Linked DNA regions of Pelagibaculum spongiae. The protein of the gene in region 1 interacts with the protein of each later gene in a pairwise test. Links are inferred from orthologs where the notes say so. Each region holds a gene or a part of one and is shown in the gene's direction. Other genes may lie near its edges. The genes, in order: DC094_RS13320 and mrdA.

Evidence for each region.
Region 2: the proteins of DC094_RS13320 (region 1) and mrdA interact in binary tests that used the Escherichia coli proteins (3 or more experiments, as listed by UniProt). The link is inferred for Pelagibaculum spongiae from one-to-one orthologs.

What each region holds. Positions count from the first base shown.
Region 1 is NZ_QDDL01000005.1:181,937-189,395, reverse strand. The notes cover bases 1,324-4,383. They hold DC094_RS13320 (penicillin-binding protein 1A), read left to right. Parts: upstream 1,324-1,626; coding sequence 1,627-4,140; downstream 4,141-4,383. Other genes in these bases: DC094_RS13315 (EAL domain-containing protein), read right to left, coding at 4,179-4,383; DC094_RS13325 (pilus assembly protein PilM), read right to left, coding at 1,324-1,354. Outside these bases: DC094_RS13330 (PilN domain-containing protein), read right to left, coding at 1-288; more of DC094_RS13325, read right to left, coding at 275-1,323; more of DC094_RS13315, read right to left, coding at 4,384-6,770; DC094_RS13310 (IMPACT family protein), read right to left, coding at 6,991-7,459. UniProt on the Escherichia coli protein: Cell wall formation. Synthesis of cross-linked peptidoglycan from the lipid intermediates.
Region 2 is NZ_QDDL01000001.1:807,430-814,718, reverse strand. Bases 2,966-5,855 are described here. They hold mrdA (penicillin-binding protein 2), read left to right. Parts: upstream 2,966-3,382; coding sequence 3,383-5,329; downstream 5,330-5,855. Other genes in these bases: rodA (rod shape-determining protein RodA), read left to right, coding at 5,326-5,855; rlmH (23S rRNA (pseudouridine(1915)-N(3))-methyltransferase RlmH), read left to right, coding at 2,966-3,176. In the rest of the region: DC094_RS03500 (glycosyltransferase family 32 protein), read left to right, coding at 1-576; DC094_RS03495 (HNH endonuclease signature motif containing protein), read left to right, coding at 1,344-2,429; more of rlmH, read left to right, coding at 2,706-2,965; more of rodA, read left to right, coding at 5,856-6,462; mltB (lytic murein transglycosylase B), read left to right, coding at 6,527-7,289. UniProt on the Escherichia coli protein: Catalyzes cross-linking of the peptidoglycan cell wall. Responsible for the determination of the rod shape of the cell. Is probably required for lateral peptidoglycan synthesis and maintenance of the correct diameter during lateral and centripetal growth.

The sequences.
Region 1 (7,459 bases):
AGGCCGACTGGATTGCAGCTTTTGAATCACATTCATGCGATCTTCGAGTTGACGACGCTGGTCTTCCAGCTCCCGAATTTCTCGAATTTGCCGATCCAATACTGAAATTTCATTTTTAAGATAATTGTTTCGCTGACGCTGACCGTCAATCCATGACTCATAAACCATATGAGTCAGAAACAGTAGCATTAGACAAACAACCACTACGCTGACGAGGACAGTGATGAATTCCTTCTTCCGCCTATCTCGCCGATCTTCGCGCCAGTCTAGAAGGTTAATACTTGCCATCGTTGATAAAACTCCTTAGCGCCAGTCCACAACTGATCATCAACGCAGGGGCATCATTACTGAGTGCCTGAGCGCTAACTTTGGAGGACAACGACATCTCAGCAAACGGATTGGCAACCACTGTAGGGGTACCGATTCTTTCTTCTACCAAATCATCCAAGCCAGCGATTGAAGAACAACCACCTGCTAAAACAATCTGATCAATCTCAGTATATTGACTGGATGAATAGAAGAACTGGAGAGAACGCGTCACTTGCTGAACCACTGCTTCCTTGAATGGTTCTAAAACTTCAGGCACATAATCGTCAGGTAATCCGCCTTGCTTTTTAGCCATACCCGCTTCGCTATACGATAAACCGTAACGACGCTGAATTTCTTCAGTAAGCTGAGCACCTCCGAAAACCTGTTCCCGGGTATAGGTAGTTTTACGGTCATGTAGCACAGAAAGTGTAGACATGGTTGCACCTACATCCATTACTGCGATGGTTTGACCTTCACCTCGACCAGGCAATTGATCTGCAACGAGGTGGAAAGCTCGCTCCATACCATAAGCTTCAACATCAACAACCAAAGGAGTTAATCCAGCAATTTCAACTGCAGCAACTCTGCTATCAACATTTTCGCTTCGAGATGCAGCCAACAACACATCCATTTTTGATGCGTCCTTAGGGTTTGAACCCATGACATCAAAATCTAGACTCACCTCATCGAGTGGATAAGGTATGTATTGATCTGCTTCTACCGCTATCTGACTTTCTATATCATTTTCAGTGAGACCCGCTTCCATCTGGATCACTTTAGTTATAACGGCTGATCCAGCTACTGCTATTGCGACCCCTTTTGCATTAGGCCTAGCTCTGTCAATCAGCTTACGTACAGTCTCAGCAACTCCATCGACGTCCTTGATATCACGCTCAACCACCGCATTTGGTGGCAGAGGCTCTACTGCGTAGCTTTCAACCCGATAACGCGTGCCAACTTTACTAAGTTCTAACAGCTTTACCGAAGTTGAACTGATATCTAGTCCAATCAGAGGTTGTTGCTTTCCACGAAGAAATGGAAACATATTGATCCCGCCAACAGTCCTTATTGATTATGCCTTTCTCATCGAATAGTACACTTGCACTACTGGGAATCAAGCGCTTATTCCCTATAAGCATCGTCTATTTCGAGTATTTGTGAATCTGAAGCAGTAAAAATTTGCGCTGCCGCACATCCGAGGATAACGACCACTAAAGCTAACAACAACTCATTATTGATTGCGTAATAGTTCCTGCCCCAAATCATTTCAATCCTATATAATGCAGTCGCTATCCTGTGTAATTTCAAGAGATTTTGATGATAAATTTTCGTCGCGTGATCAGAATCGGTCTGATCGGCTCAGCTGCACTGACTTTTTTCGTTGTTCTGGCAGGCCTCTCGACGGTCTTTTATCTTTTGCCACAACTACCAGAAACAGCTGCACTAAAAAACGTCAAGTTACAAACACCGCTCCGTGTTTATAGCGCAGATGATCAATTAATTGCTGAGTTTGGTGAAAAGCGCCGTAAACCTGTTCGCCTGGAACAAGTTCCTGAGGATATGGTTAAAGCATTTCTGGCAACAGAAGATAGTCGTTTTTTCGAGCATGCGGGAGTTGATCCTGTCGGCGTAGCTCGAGCGGTAGTAGTTCACTTGATATCCGGCGAAAAGCGACAAGGTGCCAGTACAATAACCATGCAGGTTGCCCGTAATTTTTTCCTTAGCCGTGAAAAAACCTACACCCGAAAATTAAAAGAAATTCTACTAGCACTAAAAATTGAACGCGAGCTCACAAAACAAGACATCCTAGAACTTTACCTCAATAAAATATTTCTTGGCCAACGATCATACGGTATCGCTTCGGCAGCCGAAGTTTATTACGGCAAACAATTGAATGAGTTATCGCTTGCTGAAATGGCGATGATTGCCGGCTTGCCAAAAGCACCCTCTTCCAAAAATCCAATTCGCAACCCTTCAGGGGCATTAGTTCGACGCAATCATGTTTTGCGCAGAATGCTGTCATTGGAGCAAATTACGCGCAGCGAATATGACCAAGCGTCAGCGCAACCGGTAACAGCCAAATACCATAGCTTAAATATTGAAGTTGAAGCACCTCATGTTGCAGAAATGGCTCGTGAAAAGTTAGTTTCTCGCTATGGTGAAGCAGCATATACCGACGGGTTTATCGTTAAAACATCGATCATTGGTACGGCACAGCAGGCTGCCAACCAATCATTGCGCGATAATTTAACCAATTATGATCGTCGCCACGGCTGGAGAGGTGCAGAGTCAAAAATAACCTTATCTGAAATTCCTGACCTACCTGTTTTAGCCAAAAAACTTCGTAGAATTGGCTCTTCTGCGGATCTGCTCCCAGCACTGGTACTCCAAGTAGCAGAGCGGTCAGCAAAAATTCTTTTAGGTTCTCAGGAAATTGTCGAACTAGATTGGCCAGCCATGAAATGGGCTGCACCTTATATTGATGACAACAAGGTTGGTGCTCGACCAAAAACAGCCAGTGACATTATTCAACCAGGTGATGTGGTTCGTATTCGACAACGTAAAACCAATACAAAAGATCCCGGGGCTGCTTTTGCAGAACCTATTTGGAATTTAGCGCAGCTACCGCAAATTAATGGCGCATTAGTTTCAGTAAACCCCGACTCAGGTGCCATAGAAGCCTTGGTTGGAGGCTATGATTTTTCTCGTAGTAAATTCAACCGTGTGACTATGGCCAACCGCCAACCTGGTTCGAGCTTTAAGCCTTTTATTTACTCCTCAGCGCTGCAAAATGGCTTCACTTTAGCCAGCATCATTAACGATGCTCCAGTCGTTTTAAAAGATGCTGGATTGGAAGATGTTTGGCGACCAAGAAATGACAGTGGAAAATTCGGCGGCCCTACTCGATTACGCAAAGCTTTGTATAAATCTCGCAACCTAGTATCGATTCGAATTTTACGCAGCATGGGGGTTAAAAATGCCCTCAAGCACATTAAAAAGTTTGGCTTTGATACTCAGCAGCTACCAGCAAACCTGTCGTTAGCTTTAGGCTCAGGCTCAGTAACCCCTATTGAAATGGCTCGTGGTTACAGCGTTTTTGCTAATGGTGGCTTTTTGGTTGAACCATGGGCGATTCAATCAATTACCGACACTCGCGGCGAACTGTTATTTCAACAACAGGTTCAATTTGCTTGCGAAGACTTAACTTGTGATCGTTTAAAAATGCCACGCTATCAACCACTGTTTGAAAAACCTTCTAGTAACAAATTGAAATTAATTAACGAAGGTGAGCAGGAAACATTACTCGCTGCATCACGAGTGTTAGATGCTAGAAATGCTTGGTTAATGACCTCAGTATTACAAGATGTAATTCGCAAGGGTACCGGGCGCCGAGCACGTAGTTTGGGACGACAGGATATTGGAGGTAAAACCGGCACCACTAATGATTTCATTGATGCATGGTTCTCCGGCTTCAATCGCGATCGAGTGACAATCGCATGGACCGGTTTTGACACACCACGCAGCATGGGTCGCAATGAGTTTGGGTCACGCGCCGCTTTGCCGATGTGGATTAGCTTTATGAAGCAGGCATTAAAAGAAACACCTGAAGCAACACTTACCCAGCCTGATGGAATTGTGACCTTAAGAATTGATCCAGAAAATGGTTTATTAGCGCAATCGGGTGATCCAAAAGCAATTTTTGAAGCATTCCGTCATGAAAATGCACCTGAACAAACGACTCAAGTGGAAGCCGTCAGCCAAACCGAACAAAGCAATGAAAATAACGGCACAGAAACTGGTGAACAACAAAACGCAGAAGAATTGTTCTAGTGCGACATACCTTGAATAACCCTCTGCGTTAACAACAATCAGCTTAAAGCAGCTACCGGATGAACATCGGGTAGCTGCAGCATTAAGCGCTCGATCTCACTGGCTGATACCGGCCGACCAATAAACCACCCTTGCGCCACATCACAGCCAATTTTTCTTAACAAACGCATCGTCTGCAGATCCTCGACACCTTCAGCAACCACCTTCAAATTCAGATTGTGACTCATCACCGTAATGGTTTTAACAATCAGTGCATCTTGCTTTTCTTGCACCATACCAACAACAAATGAGCGGTCTATTTTAATTTCATTCACCGGCAATTTGCGTAAGTAAGCCATCGAAGAATAGCCAGTTCCAAAGTCATCAATCGATAACTGAATACCCAGCTCATGGAATTTACTCAAAATAATCAATGCCTGATCGGGATCGGACATCATGGTAGTTTCAGTAATCTCCAAGATAAGCTGTTTTGGGTTTAACCGATATTTATCCAACAAACGGCTGAATCTTTCAGGAAGATCTGGCTCCAGCAAATTTTGTGCAGATAAATTTAATGACATGCTGATGTCAATTCCCCGCTCACGCCATATTCCCAACTGGCGTAATGCAACTTCCATTAACCAGTGGGTTAACTCGCGCATCATGCCGCCTTGCTCTGCCATCGGAATAAATTCAGCCGGAGATACCCAACCATTTTTAGGATGACGCCAGCGTAATAGTGCTTCCACTCCGATAATCCGCTCGCTGTCCAAATCACACTGAGGTTGATATGCCAACACCAATTGCGAGCGCTTAATGGCATGTGATAAATCAGCCAGCAGTGTTAAATGTCGCTCACTGTAAGGGTCCTGCTCTGCTTGATAACAGGCCAGAAAACTATTATTTGCTTCGGCTTGCTCTACTGCAACATGGGCATATTGCAGTAACAATTCCGGGTGGGAAGCATGCTCTGGAAAACTAGAAACGCCAACGCGCAGACCTGGGTCTAGTCGCATGCCACCAATATCTTGCGGCTGTTGCAGTTTTTGTAATCGTTTTTCGATTCGCTCCAACTGATCACGAGTACGAACAATAAATGCCAAAGCAGGGCCTTCAAGAACTGCAATCGCAGCATCTCTTGCCGGTCGATCTAGATTAAGAACACCGGGATAGTCTCGTAATAAATTGCTAATTCTGCCGGCCAAAGACACCAGTAACTTGGCAGCTTGTTCATGTCCCAATGTATTTTTTATTTGCTGATAACGCATGGGTTGCAGCAGCACCAATTGATACCGTCCGCCAATAAGCGTCAGGCTACGCATTCTAGCTACCAGACTGGCGCGATTTGGCAGGCCGGTTAAATGGTCAGAAAATGCCTGCTGAATCATTCGTTCTTCAGCTCGCTGTAATTCTTGAGCCATATCTCGCTGCTTTTGCAGCGCATTGGCTTTTAAATGCCGATCACGGCTAATTCTTTCAGCCAGACCAAGTGATAATAAAACTGCTTCAATTCCTGCGCCTATGTGGCCGCTATACAAGGTAAATAAATTAACCGGCAACCAGCTATAGCTAGCTGAAACATTAATCATCGCCCCCAGCATTAATGCCAGCCAAGCTGCTAGAAAGAATCGAGCAGCTCTATCTCCCTGCCATAAGCACCAAACAGCAACCGCCACCACCAGAGCAAAGCACAGCATCATAATCGGGCCAGACAACCAGACACCTAAGCGAAGCTCGCCAAACAAGCTCAGCAATGTGTAGCCCGAAAGCAATGCATAAAAACCATATAAAATCTGTTTCAGCCACGGAATTTCATAGGCAGTTTTTAAAAACCGCCCCATAAACATTAGGCCGAGCATTAATGCCAGCCCCAGACTGATCATTGGCATTCGGCCGTTAAATTCCACCGCACCTGGCCAGAAAAACTCTAATGCCAAACCATCAACACTGGCTCTGTTGAGAAAAATCATCAGACTATAAAAAACATACAACAAATAACTGGTGTCACGAATAGCAGTAAAAAGCAGCAAGTTATAAGCAATCAATACCAACAAGCCACCGTAAAATATGCCTTTGAACAAAGATTCAATTCGAGTAGAAGTCAACAATTGATCGGTCGAAACCAGCTTTATTGGCAGCATTAAAAAGCTGTCAGATTGCACCCTTAAGAAATAGGTTTTCCGAGTGCCGGTCGTAATATCCAGCTTGAATAAACCATGACCGGTAGAACGATACGCTTTGGGAATACCCGATAGGTCACCGCTCTTGCCAACCAGCTCCGGGTAACCCGACGGGTTCAATACATAAAGCTCGAGACTGTCTAATGGCGCATAGCCAATATCTAGCCACCAAACTTCCGTATTTTTAGATTGGTTATCCAGAATAAAGGTCAACCACCACGCAGATTGACTCAGACCAAACCCTGGCCAAGATCCTCTGGTAGGTAGAAAGCTCTCTTGCCACATCGCTTGTCTTAAATGGCGCGGCTTTAGCTCAGCAAGTGGGTCTTCCAGATATCGGGCAACAAAACCCGGGCGATAAACCGTCTCAGCCGATTCCAATCTCATCACCTGCTCGGCAGATACTGCATTGAAGAAAACTGAAAGACATAAAATTGTTATTAAATACAGAGCTTTCTTATATGAGCCCATTACTACCCCAGCAACTGCCCGGTAAAACCGAAGCTAGCACAACCGAACCTGACGTTACTGGTTTGATAACACAGCCGAAAAGGCAAAGCTAGATAGTTTACGTTTTGTAGCGATACAAAATCAAAATTGATCAAAACTTTAAAAACTAATCTGTGCTAGACGTCGCTGTTGTTTTGCAGACAATTACACTAAAGATAACGGGAAAATTAACCTCGATAAATTATTGCTCTTTTAATACGAAAGACTGCCAGGGCAAACCTTTTAGCTCACTTTCAAGAGCAAGTTGTTCCTCTTGAGACATACTCAATTGATAAATTGCCCGTCCAGAGTAACGGGTCTCATTAATAATAATGGATAGCTTTTGCAGCATATGCTGCACACTCGATTGCACTGAAAAATCAGCGATCAGAGAAAAATTAGTTCTAGGTACCCACGGAATGGTTTGCGCCTGCGCCTGCTCCAGCATTTGTTGCAAGGTGCCTGCATAAGCTCTGGCAAGGCCACCGGTTCCAAGCTTTATTCCGCCAAAATACCGAATCACCACCGCACCGGTTTGCCGCCAACCACCCAGCTCCAACACTTTTAACATCGGCATTCCGGCAGTTCCTTTTGGCTCACCATCGTCTGACATCGCCATATCTGCTGGTACTGTTCCGGCACTGGTCCATGCCCAACAATAATGACGCGCA
Region 2 (7,289 bases), on another replicon or contig:
CCAAGCCAGAGTGACGTAAAAATATATAGTGAGCCGATTAAAAACCAAACTGTACCATTAGCCTTTAGTTGTGATTCTAGGTCAATAACCAATGCGCTTACTACGAGTTTCAAGTATAAAAACCAAATTAGCAGATATTCTCCGTGGGTATCCAATCAAATGGTTGATACCAATGTTGCTTATAGTGGTTCGGCTATATCGCCTTATTTTCATGATCTTATTATGCAAATTAATGATGGTTTTTTAAGCAATGCTTTCCGAAAATCATATCAGGATGTATTAAAATTAACACACAAAAATAAAGGTCTGCACGGCAGTTTTATGTACGAAGATATTGCAAGCAATTTAACACCGCCGATTATTGTGATTGTTGCAGGGATTTACCCAGCGTCAATGAAGCATTTGTATAATATGGTTTCGCCACTTGAGTTTGCTTTGCCGTCACATCATTCTTTTGCTGTTAGTGGTTCACTTTTACATCTTTATGTTATCGAAGCGCTAGGTTTAGTTAAGTTGAAAGGGCTGAGCTGGGCGAAAGTGAATGCAAAACTGCAAGGAAGTATAGAAGCGCCATAAAGATATTTTAGATTGCATGTTAAGTGTTGCGTGCGGTGTAGGCGGGCGACAGCTGTATCTGTTTTATTTCTCGTTAGGCACACTTCTTTGTATAGATCAAACCAGGTTGGTTTTTTGGATGATCAGTTTTAGCCTCGAGGATTAGTTTGATGAGGTGCCTGAACAAGATGTTGCTGCTATTCATTTAGATTCCAGAATATAGAAAGTATTAAAGTCAGCGGTTGTGTGTGAAATTCGGTCGCTACGCCAGTGCCTGTGTTCTTATGTTAGGATCGAAGAAATTTTAAATTGCCTTAAACGGTTTCAATTTTTGAGATGATTTTTCTGGAGCGGAGCTACCATCCCTGGCACATAGACTCCGGCTTTTCGGCTTTGGCATCCTGCGTCGCCCTAATCTCTACATCCATGCACTTCCTATCCGGAATGACGGCTCGGAGTATGTTGTAGGCTACAGCGCTTCATTAGTCATTCTGTCATGCTCGGCATGGGAGGCGGGTATCCATAAGCAGGGGGAGCAAAACTCTAAGATTTTCCCACATCTTCACAGGTAAAGCTGAATAATTAGCAACCGGTGTATTATTTAATTCCGCAGCCCTAACGGCTCGTAATTGTCATTTTTCTATGTCTGGTAAAACATTTATTTTCATTAGTTACATATTTTTTGATCTGGCAAGGTTGCAGCATAGTTAGTAGCTAGAAAGTAATATTGTTTCTGTTAAAGTAGCTCGGTTTTCATAAATAATAATCGAGATATTAGGATGGGGATAATGCATAGATTTCCGAAAATAATGCTTGGTACATGTTTGGTGGCTTCGCTGTTTTTAACGGCTTGTGAAGACACATCAACAGATCCAACAGCGCCGGTTGATCCAACTGATCCGACAACGCCGGTCGATCCGACAGATCCAACAGATCCAACAGATCCAACAGACCCGACAGATCCGACAGATCCGACAGATCCGACAGATCCGACAGATCCGACAGATCCAACAGATCCAACAGATCCGACAGATCCAACAGATCCAACAGATCCAACAGATCCAACAGATCCAACAGATCCGCCAACGCCGACAGATCCAGCGCTAATTACTTATTATAAAGATGCGGAAAATTTGACCGGTTATGCGTTAAAGACGGCATTATTTAATATCATTAAAGATCACAGCAGCCGTAGTTATAACGCTCTATGGGACTTTTATGAGGAATATGAAATTGATAGCTATTATGAAAATGATGGTTCAATTTTAGATATGTATTCAGAAAATCCGAATGGTACAGATAGCTATAATTATGAGAAAGTAACGAATCAGTGTGGTAATTATCGTGGCGAAGGTAGCTGCTATAACCGCGAGCACTCTTTTCCTAAAAGCTGGTTTGGTGGAAAACGAGCGCCAATGAATTCGGATGTTCACCATATTGTTGCTTCCGATGGTTATGTTAATGGTAAGCGCGGCAATCTGCCATATGGTGACGTAGGCGCAGCGACTTGGACTTCTAGCAACGGCTCAAAAGTGGGTTCTGCAGCATCAAACTTAGGTTTTTCTGGTACAGTTTTTGAGCCAATCGATGAGTTCAAAGGTGATTTAGCACGCGGTTATTTCTATATGGCAACGCGCTATCAAAATGTCATTGGTAGTTGGGAAACTAATTCCAGTAATTCTAATGCGGTATTGGATGGATCTAGCGATGTAGTGTTTGAGCCATGGGCATTAAAATTACTCATGAAATGGCACAGGCAAGACCCAGTCAGTAAGAAAGAAACAGACCGAAATGCTGGCGCACAAAAGCATCAGGGAAATCGAAATCCGTTTATCGATCATCCTGAATATGTAGATGTGATCTGGGGGAATTAATTCCATCAGTGACCAAAGAGGCTGCCGAATTTGGCGGCCTTTTTTATTTTCAGGTGACCCGTCTTAGATAAGGTTGTCACTTTCGAACGCTTAATCTAGATCCTCATTTAATCCTGAATGTTGAAATTCTATTTTGATCGCAAGCAACTCTCATTGTATAGCCCGTTGCTGCGCCGTTTGCCAAAGTAGTTTCCTGACGCTGATATTTCCCCTTGAGCCAGATGCCGATTAGAATAGCGGCCTTGTCACCTTTGTTGGTTTTGACCAGATAGATTTATGCAGATCCACTTAATTGCAGTTGGCTCGAAAATGCCCGGCTGGGTAGTTGAAGGCTACCAAGAATATGCCCGAAGAATGCCTAGCGACTACCGTGTGACACTGGTGGAAATTCCAGCAGGAAAGCGCGGTAAAAACGCTGATATCAAACGTATTACTGAAAAGGAAGGTGAGCTAATGCTGGCGGCCATTCCGAAAGGTGCACGTGTAGTGGCAATGGAGGTTGGCGGTAAGAGTTGGGATACTCCAGGGCTAGCTCGGCAAATGGAGAAGTGGCACGATGAAGGCCGTGATCTAGTATTGCTGGTTGGTGGTCCAGAAGGATTAGCACCGGCATGTGTAGCTCGAGCTGATTTAAAATGGTCGCTTTCGCCTTTGACTATGCCGCATCCATTAGTCAGAGTGGTGCTTGGTGAGCAGCTCTATCGCGCATGGAGTTTGATCCACAATCATCCTTATCACAGGGAATAGTGAATAATCATTCGACAACTTGAGCCGCAACATAAACGCCAAAATACGCAAAATATACCCGGCGAGATGACTGTCGGTGCGCCACTATATGAATAGGGCGAGATAGAGCGGGATAAGTCAGATTGCTATTGTTGTCTGTTTCTGAAAAATAAGGTTGTTGAAAATATACCGGCACCGTGGGTTGCCAGGATAAAAAAGAGATTTTTGTGGCTGAGCAACATCTGAAAGACCCTAAAGAAGAACGGCGAATTGTTACCCAGCGAAGTTGGTTGGCGCTGATATTTATGCTGTTGATGCTATTAATGTTGGTTGCCCGCATGGGTGATTTACAAGTGCGTCAGTACGGCCATTTTGAAACCCTTTCTGAAAGAAATCGAATTAGTATTCAACCTGTTGCACCGCGTCGCGGCCTAATTTATGACCGTAATGGTGTACTGCTGGCGGAGAATCTACCGACTTGGTCATTGGATTTAGTGCCAGAGCGAAGCAAGGATGTTAAGCAAGTAGTCGAAGCGTTATCCAAGCTGATCGATATTTCTGAGCAGCAAAAAGAAACGTTCTTTAAGCAGCTGCGCAGGAAACGACGATTTCAAGAAGTGCAGCTTCGTGGACGTTTAACTGAGCAGGAAGTGGCTTTTTTATCGGTTAATAAACATCGGTTCCCTGAGATGGAACTCAATGCACGGCTAGTTCGTCATTATCCATTGGGCGCTGCTTTGGCACATAACTTAGGTTATGTTGGGCGAATAAACGTTGATGAACTTACTCGGCTGGATGCCACTAACTACGCTGCAACTCGTAATATCGGTAAATTAGGTGTTGAAAAACAATATGAGCCAGATCTACATGGTCAGATTGGTTTTCGTCGGGTAGAAACCAATGTTCGTGGGCGAGTGATTCGGGTTCTAGAAGAAAAACCACCGGTGCCGGGAAAAGATTTGGTGTTAAATATTGATGCTCGAGTTCAGCTGGCCGCAGTAGATGCTTTAGCAGGACGGCGGGGTTCAGTCGTCGCGATTGATCCACGTGATGGCGGTGTATTGGCGATGGTGTCATCACCCAGTTTTGATGCTAATTGGTTCGTTGGCGGGATTGATTATAAAAATTACAACCGATTAAAAAGTAATTTAGACCAACCATTATTTAACCGGGCGTTACGCGGCCAGTACCCACCAGCATCAACTTTTAAACCTTTTATGGGATTGCTAGGGTTAGAGTCAGGCACGGTAGATATCCACACTAAAATTCAGGATCCTGGCTGGTTTTCATTGCCCAATGATGATCACCGCTACCGTGACTGGAAAGCTAGGGGTCATGGTCATGTCGATCTACAACATAGTTTGTCGCAGTCTTGTGATACCTATTACTACCATATGGCTTGGCAGCTGGGCATCGATAAAATTTCAGCATTTATGGATCAATTTGGTTTTGGCCGATCTACCGGAATAGATTTAGGTGAAGAACTTTACGGTATTTTGCCGTCACGGGAATGGAAGCGAGCGCGTTATAACAAACCTTGGTATCAAGGCGAGACGGTTATTGTTGGTATCGGTCAGGGTTATCTATTGTCGACACCATTGCAATTGGCACATGCAACTGCCGCTCTATCAATGAAAGGTCAACAGTTTCAACCGCGAATGGCCAGAAAAATGCTCAATGCAGAAGGGCAAGAATCGCCGGTTGAAGTTGTTGAGAACTTGCCGATTGTATTGCAAAAGAAAAATGCTTGGAAAGCAGTCATTGCAGGAATGGAAGCGGTGGTTCATTCGTCTCGAGGAACCGGGCGGCGTGCGGCTTTAGGTGCTAGTTATCGAATGGCAGGTAAAACCGGTACTGCTCAAGTGTTTACAGTTGCGCAGGAAGATGAATATGTTGCCGAGGATGTAGCTGACCGGTTAAAAGACCATGGTTTGTTCACTGCTTGGGCACCATTAAATGATCCGAAAATTGCGATCGCAGTTATAGTTGAAAACGGAGAGTCAGGCGGTGCGGTTGCCGGGCCTGTTGCCAGAAAAGTAATGGATGCTTGGCTATTAAATCAGCCCGATCAATCCACGTTTAGTATGTTGCCAGAATCTGATCAGCAAGATGAAGTTGCTGAGCCTTCAATTGATGACGCGACTGAAGTGAACTCAAATGAGGCCAGCCAATGATTAAGGATTTCCAACGTAAACTGGATGGCCAAGCCAGCATGACCAGTACGCCGCTGTCCCATCGGCTTCATATAGATTTACCTCTATTTGGTTTGTTGTTGGCATTGCTTAGCTTGGGATTATTGGTGTTATACAGTGCTAGCAACCAGAGTCTGGCGATGATTCGAAGCCAAGGCATTCGAATTGTTGCCGGTTTATTAGTGATGATCGTGGTGGCCCAGCTTAATCCGAGAATTATTCGACAATGGGCTCCTGTGGTTTATGCCATTAGCCTATCAATGCTAGTAGCCGTTTTATTAGTGGGTGTGGAAGGCAAGGGTGCCCAGCGTTGGTTGGATGTGGGGGTTGCTCGAGTTCAGCCTTCAGAACTAATGAAGTTGGCCATGCCTTGCATGATCGCTTGGTGGATGCATAAGCGGCGTTTGCCACCAGACTTAAAGTCAGTGGCGTTTAGCTTGGTACTATTAGCATTGCCCGCAGTGCTGATTTTAAAACAGCCTGACCTAGGCACGACTATTTTGGTATTCGCTGCCGGTTTTTTTGTATTGCTGTTTGCTGGGCTGCGTATTCGTTGGCTGATTTATTCGGCAATTGTTGCGATTCCTGCAGTGGTTGCTTTCTGGTTTTTTGTGATGCGTGATTATCAGAAGCAGCGGGTGTATACCTTTTTAGATCCAGAGCGAGATCCGCTGGGTGCTGGTTATCATATTATCCAGTCGAAAATTGCGATAGGTTCTGGCGGTGTATTTGGTAAAGGCTGGACTCAGGGTACTCAGTCGCAGCTAGAATTTTTGCCAGAGCGGCATACCGATTTTATCTTTTCGGTATTTAGTGAAGAATTAGGTTTAGCAGGCATTGTGATTTTACTGACGCTTTATTTCTTGATTATCGCCCGTGGACTCTTTATAGCAATGCAAGGCCCCGACAGTTTTAGTCGCTTGCTAGGTGGTAGCATTGTCTGTACGTTTTTTGTTTATGTTTTCGTCAATATTGGAATGGTCAGTGGCTTGCTGCCGGTGGTAGGGGTGCCTTTGCCATTGGTGAGTTATGGCGGAACCTCGATGGTGACCCTATTACTAAGCTTCGGTATGCTGATGTCTATAGGTACCCATCCAAGACGGATTAGTGGTTAACCGATAATAAATTGCCAAGCCAATCAATATTGCTGGCAATCGGACCCAATACAGGGAGAAGTGAATGATTAAAAAGACTTTGGCGATTTTGCTGGCCGGTTCCATGGCCTTTGCAGCCAATGCAGATCCTCGTTCTGACTTTGTCGACACTATGGTCAATAAGCACAATTTTGACCGAGCTAAAATGCAAAGCTGGATAGATCAATCGGTTCACAAACAAAGAATTATTGACGCGATCAGTCGACCTGCTGAGGGTAAAGCCTGGTATCAATACCGCAAAATTTTTCTCGGTAAAAAACGAATCGATCAAGGTGTTGATTTTTATCAAAAGAATAAATTAACGCTTGATGCAGCAGCTAAAAAATATGGTGTCGATCCATTAGTGATTACCGCAATCATTGGTGTCGAAACCCGTTATGGCAAACATGCTGGTGGCTATCGAGTGATCGACTCTCTGGCGACTTTGGGTTTTAGTTATCCTAAACGCAGTAAATTCTTTTTATCGGAACTAGAGCAGTTCTTTTTGCTATGTCGCGAACAAGGGTTTGATCCATTAAAGCCGATGGGCTCATATGCCGGTGCGATGGGTAAAGGTCAGTTTATTGCCAGTAGTTATCGCCATTACGCGGTAGATGGCGATGGCGACCAGGTAGTCGATCTGTTTGATAACACTGCAGATGCAATCTTCTCAGTAGCCGCATATTTTAAGCGTCATGGTTGGAAGGCGGGTGAGCCCGTTGCGATCACTAGTGAGATAAACTACAAACCATGGCCCGGTCTGGTGAACAGAAAGCTCAAGCCTGATCTTATTCTGGGTGAATTAAGAG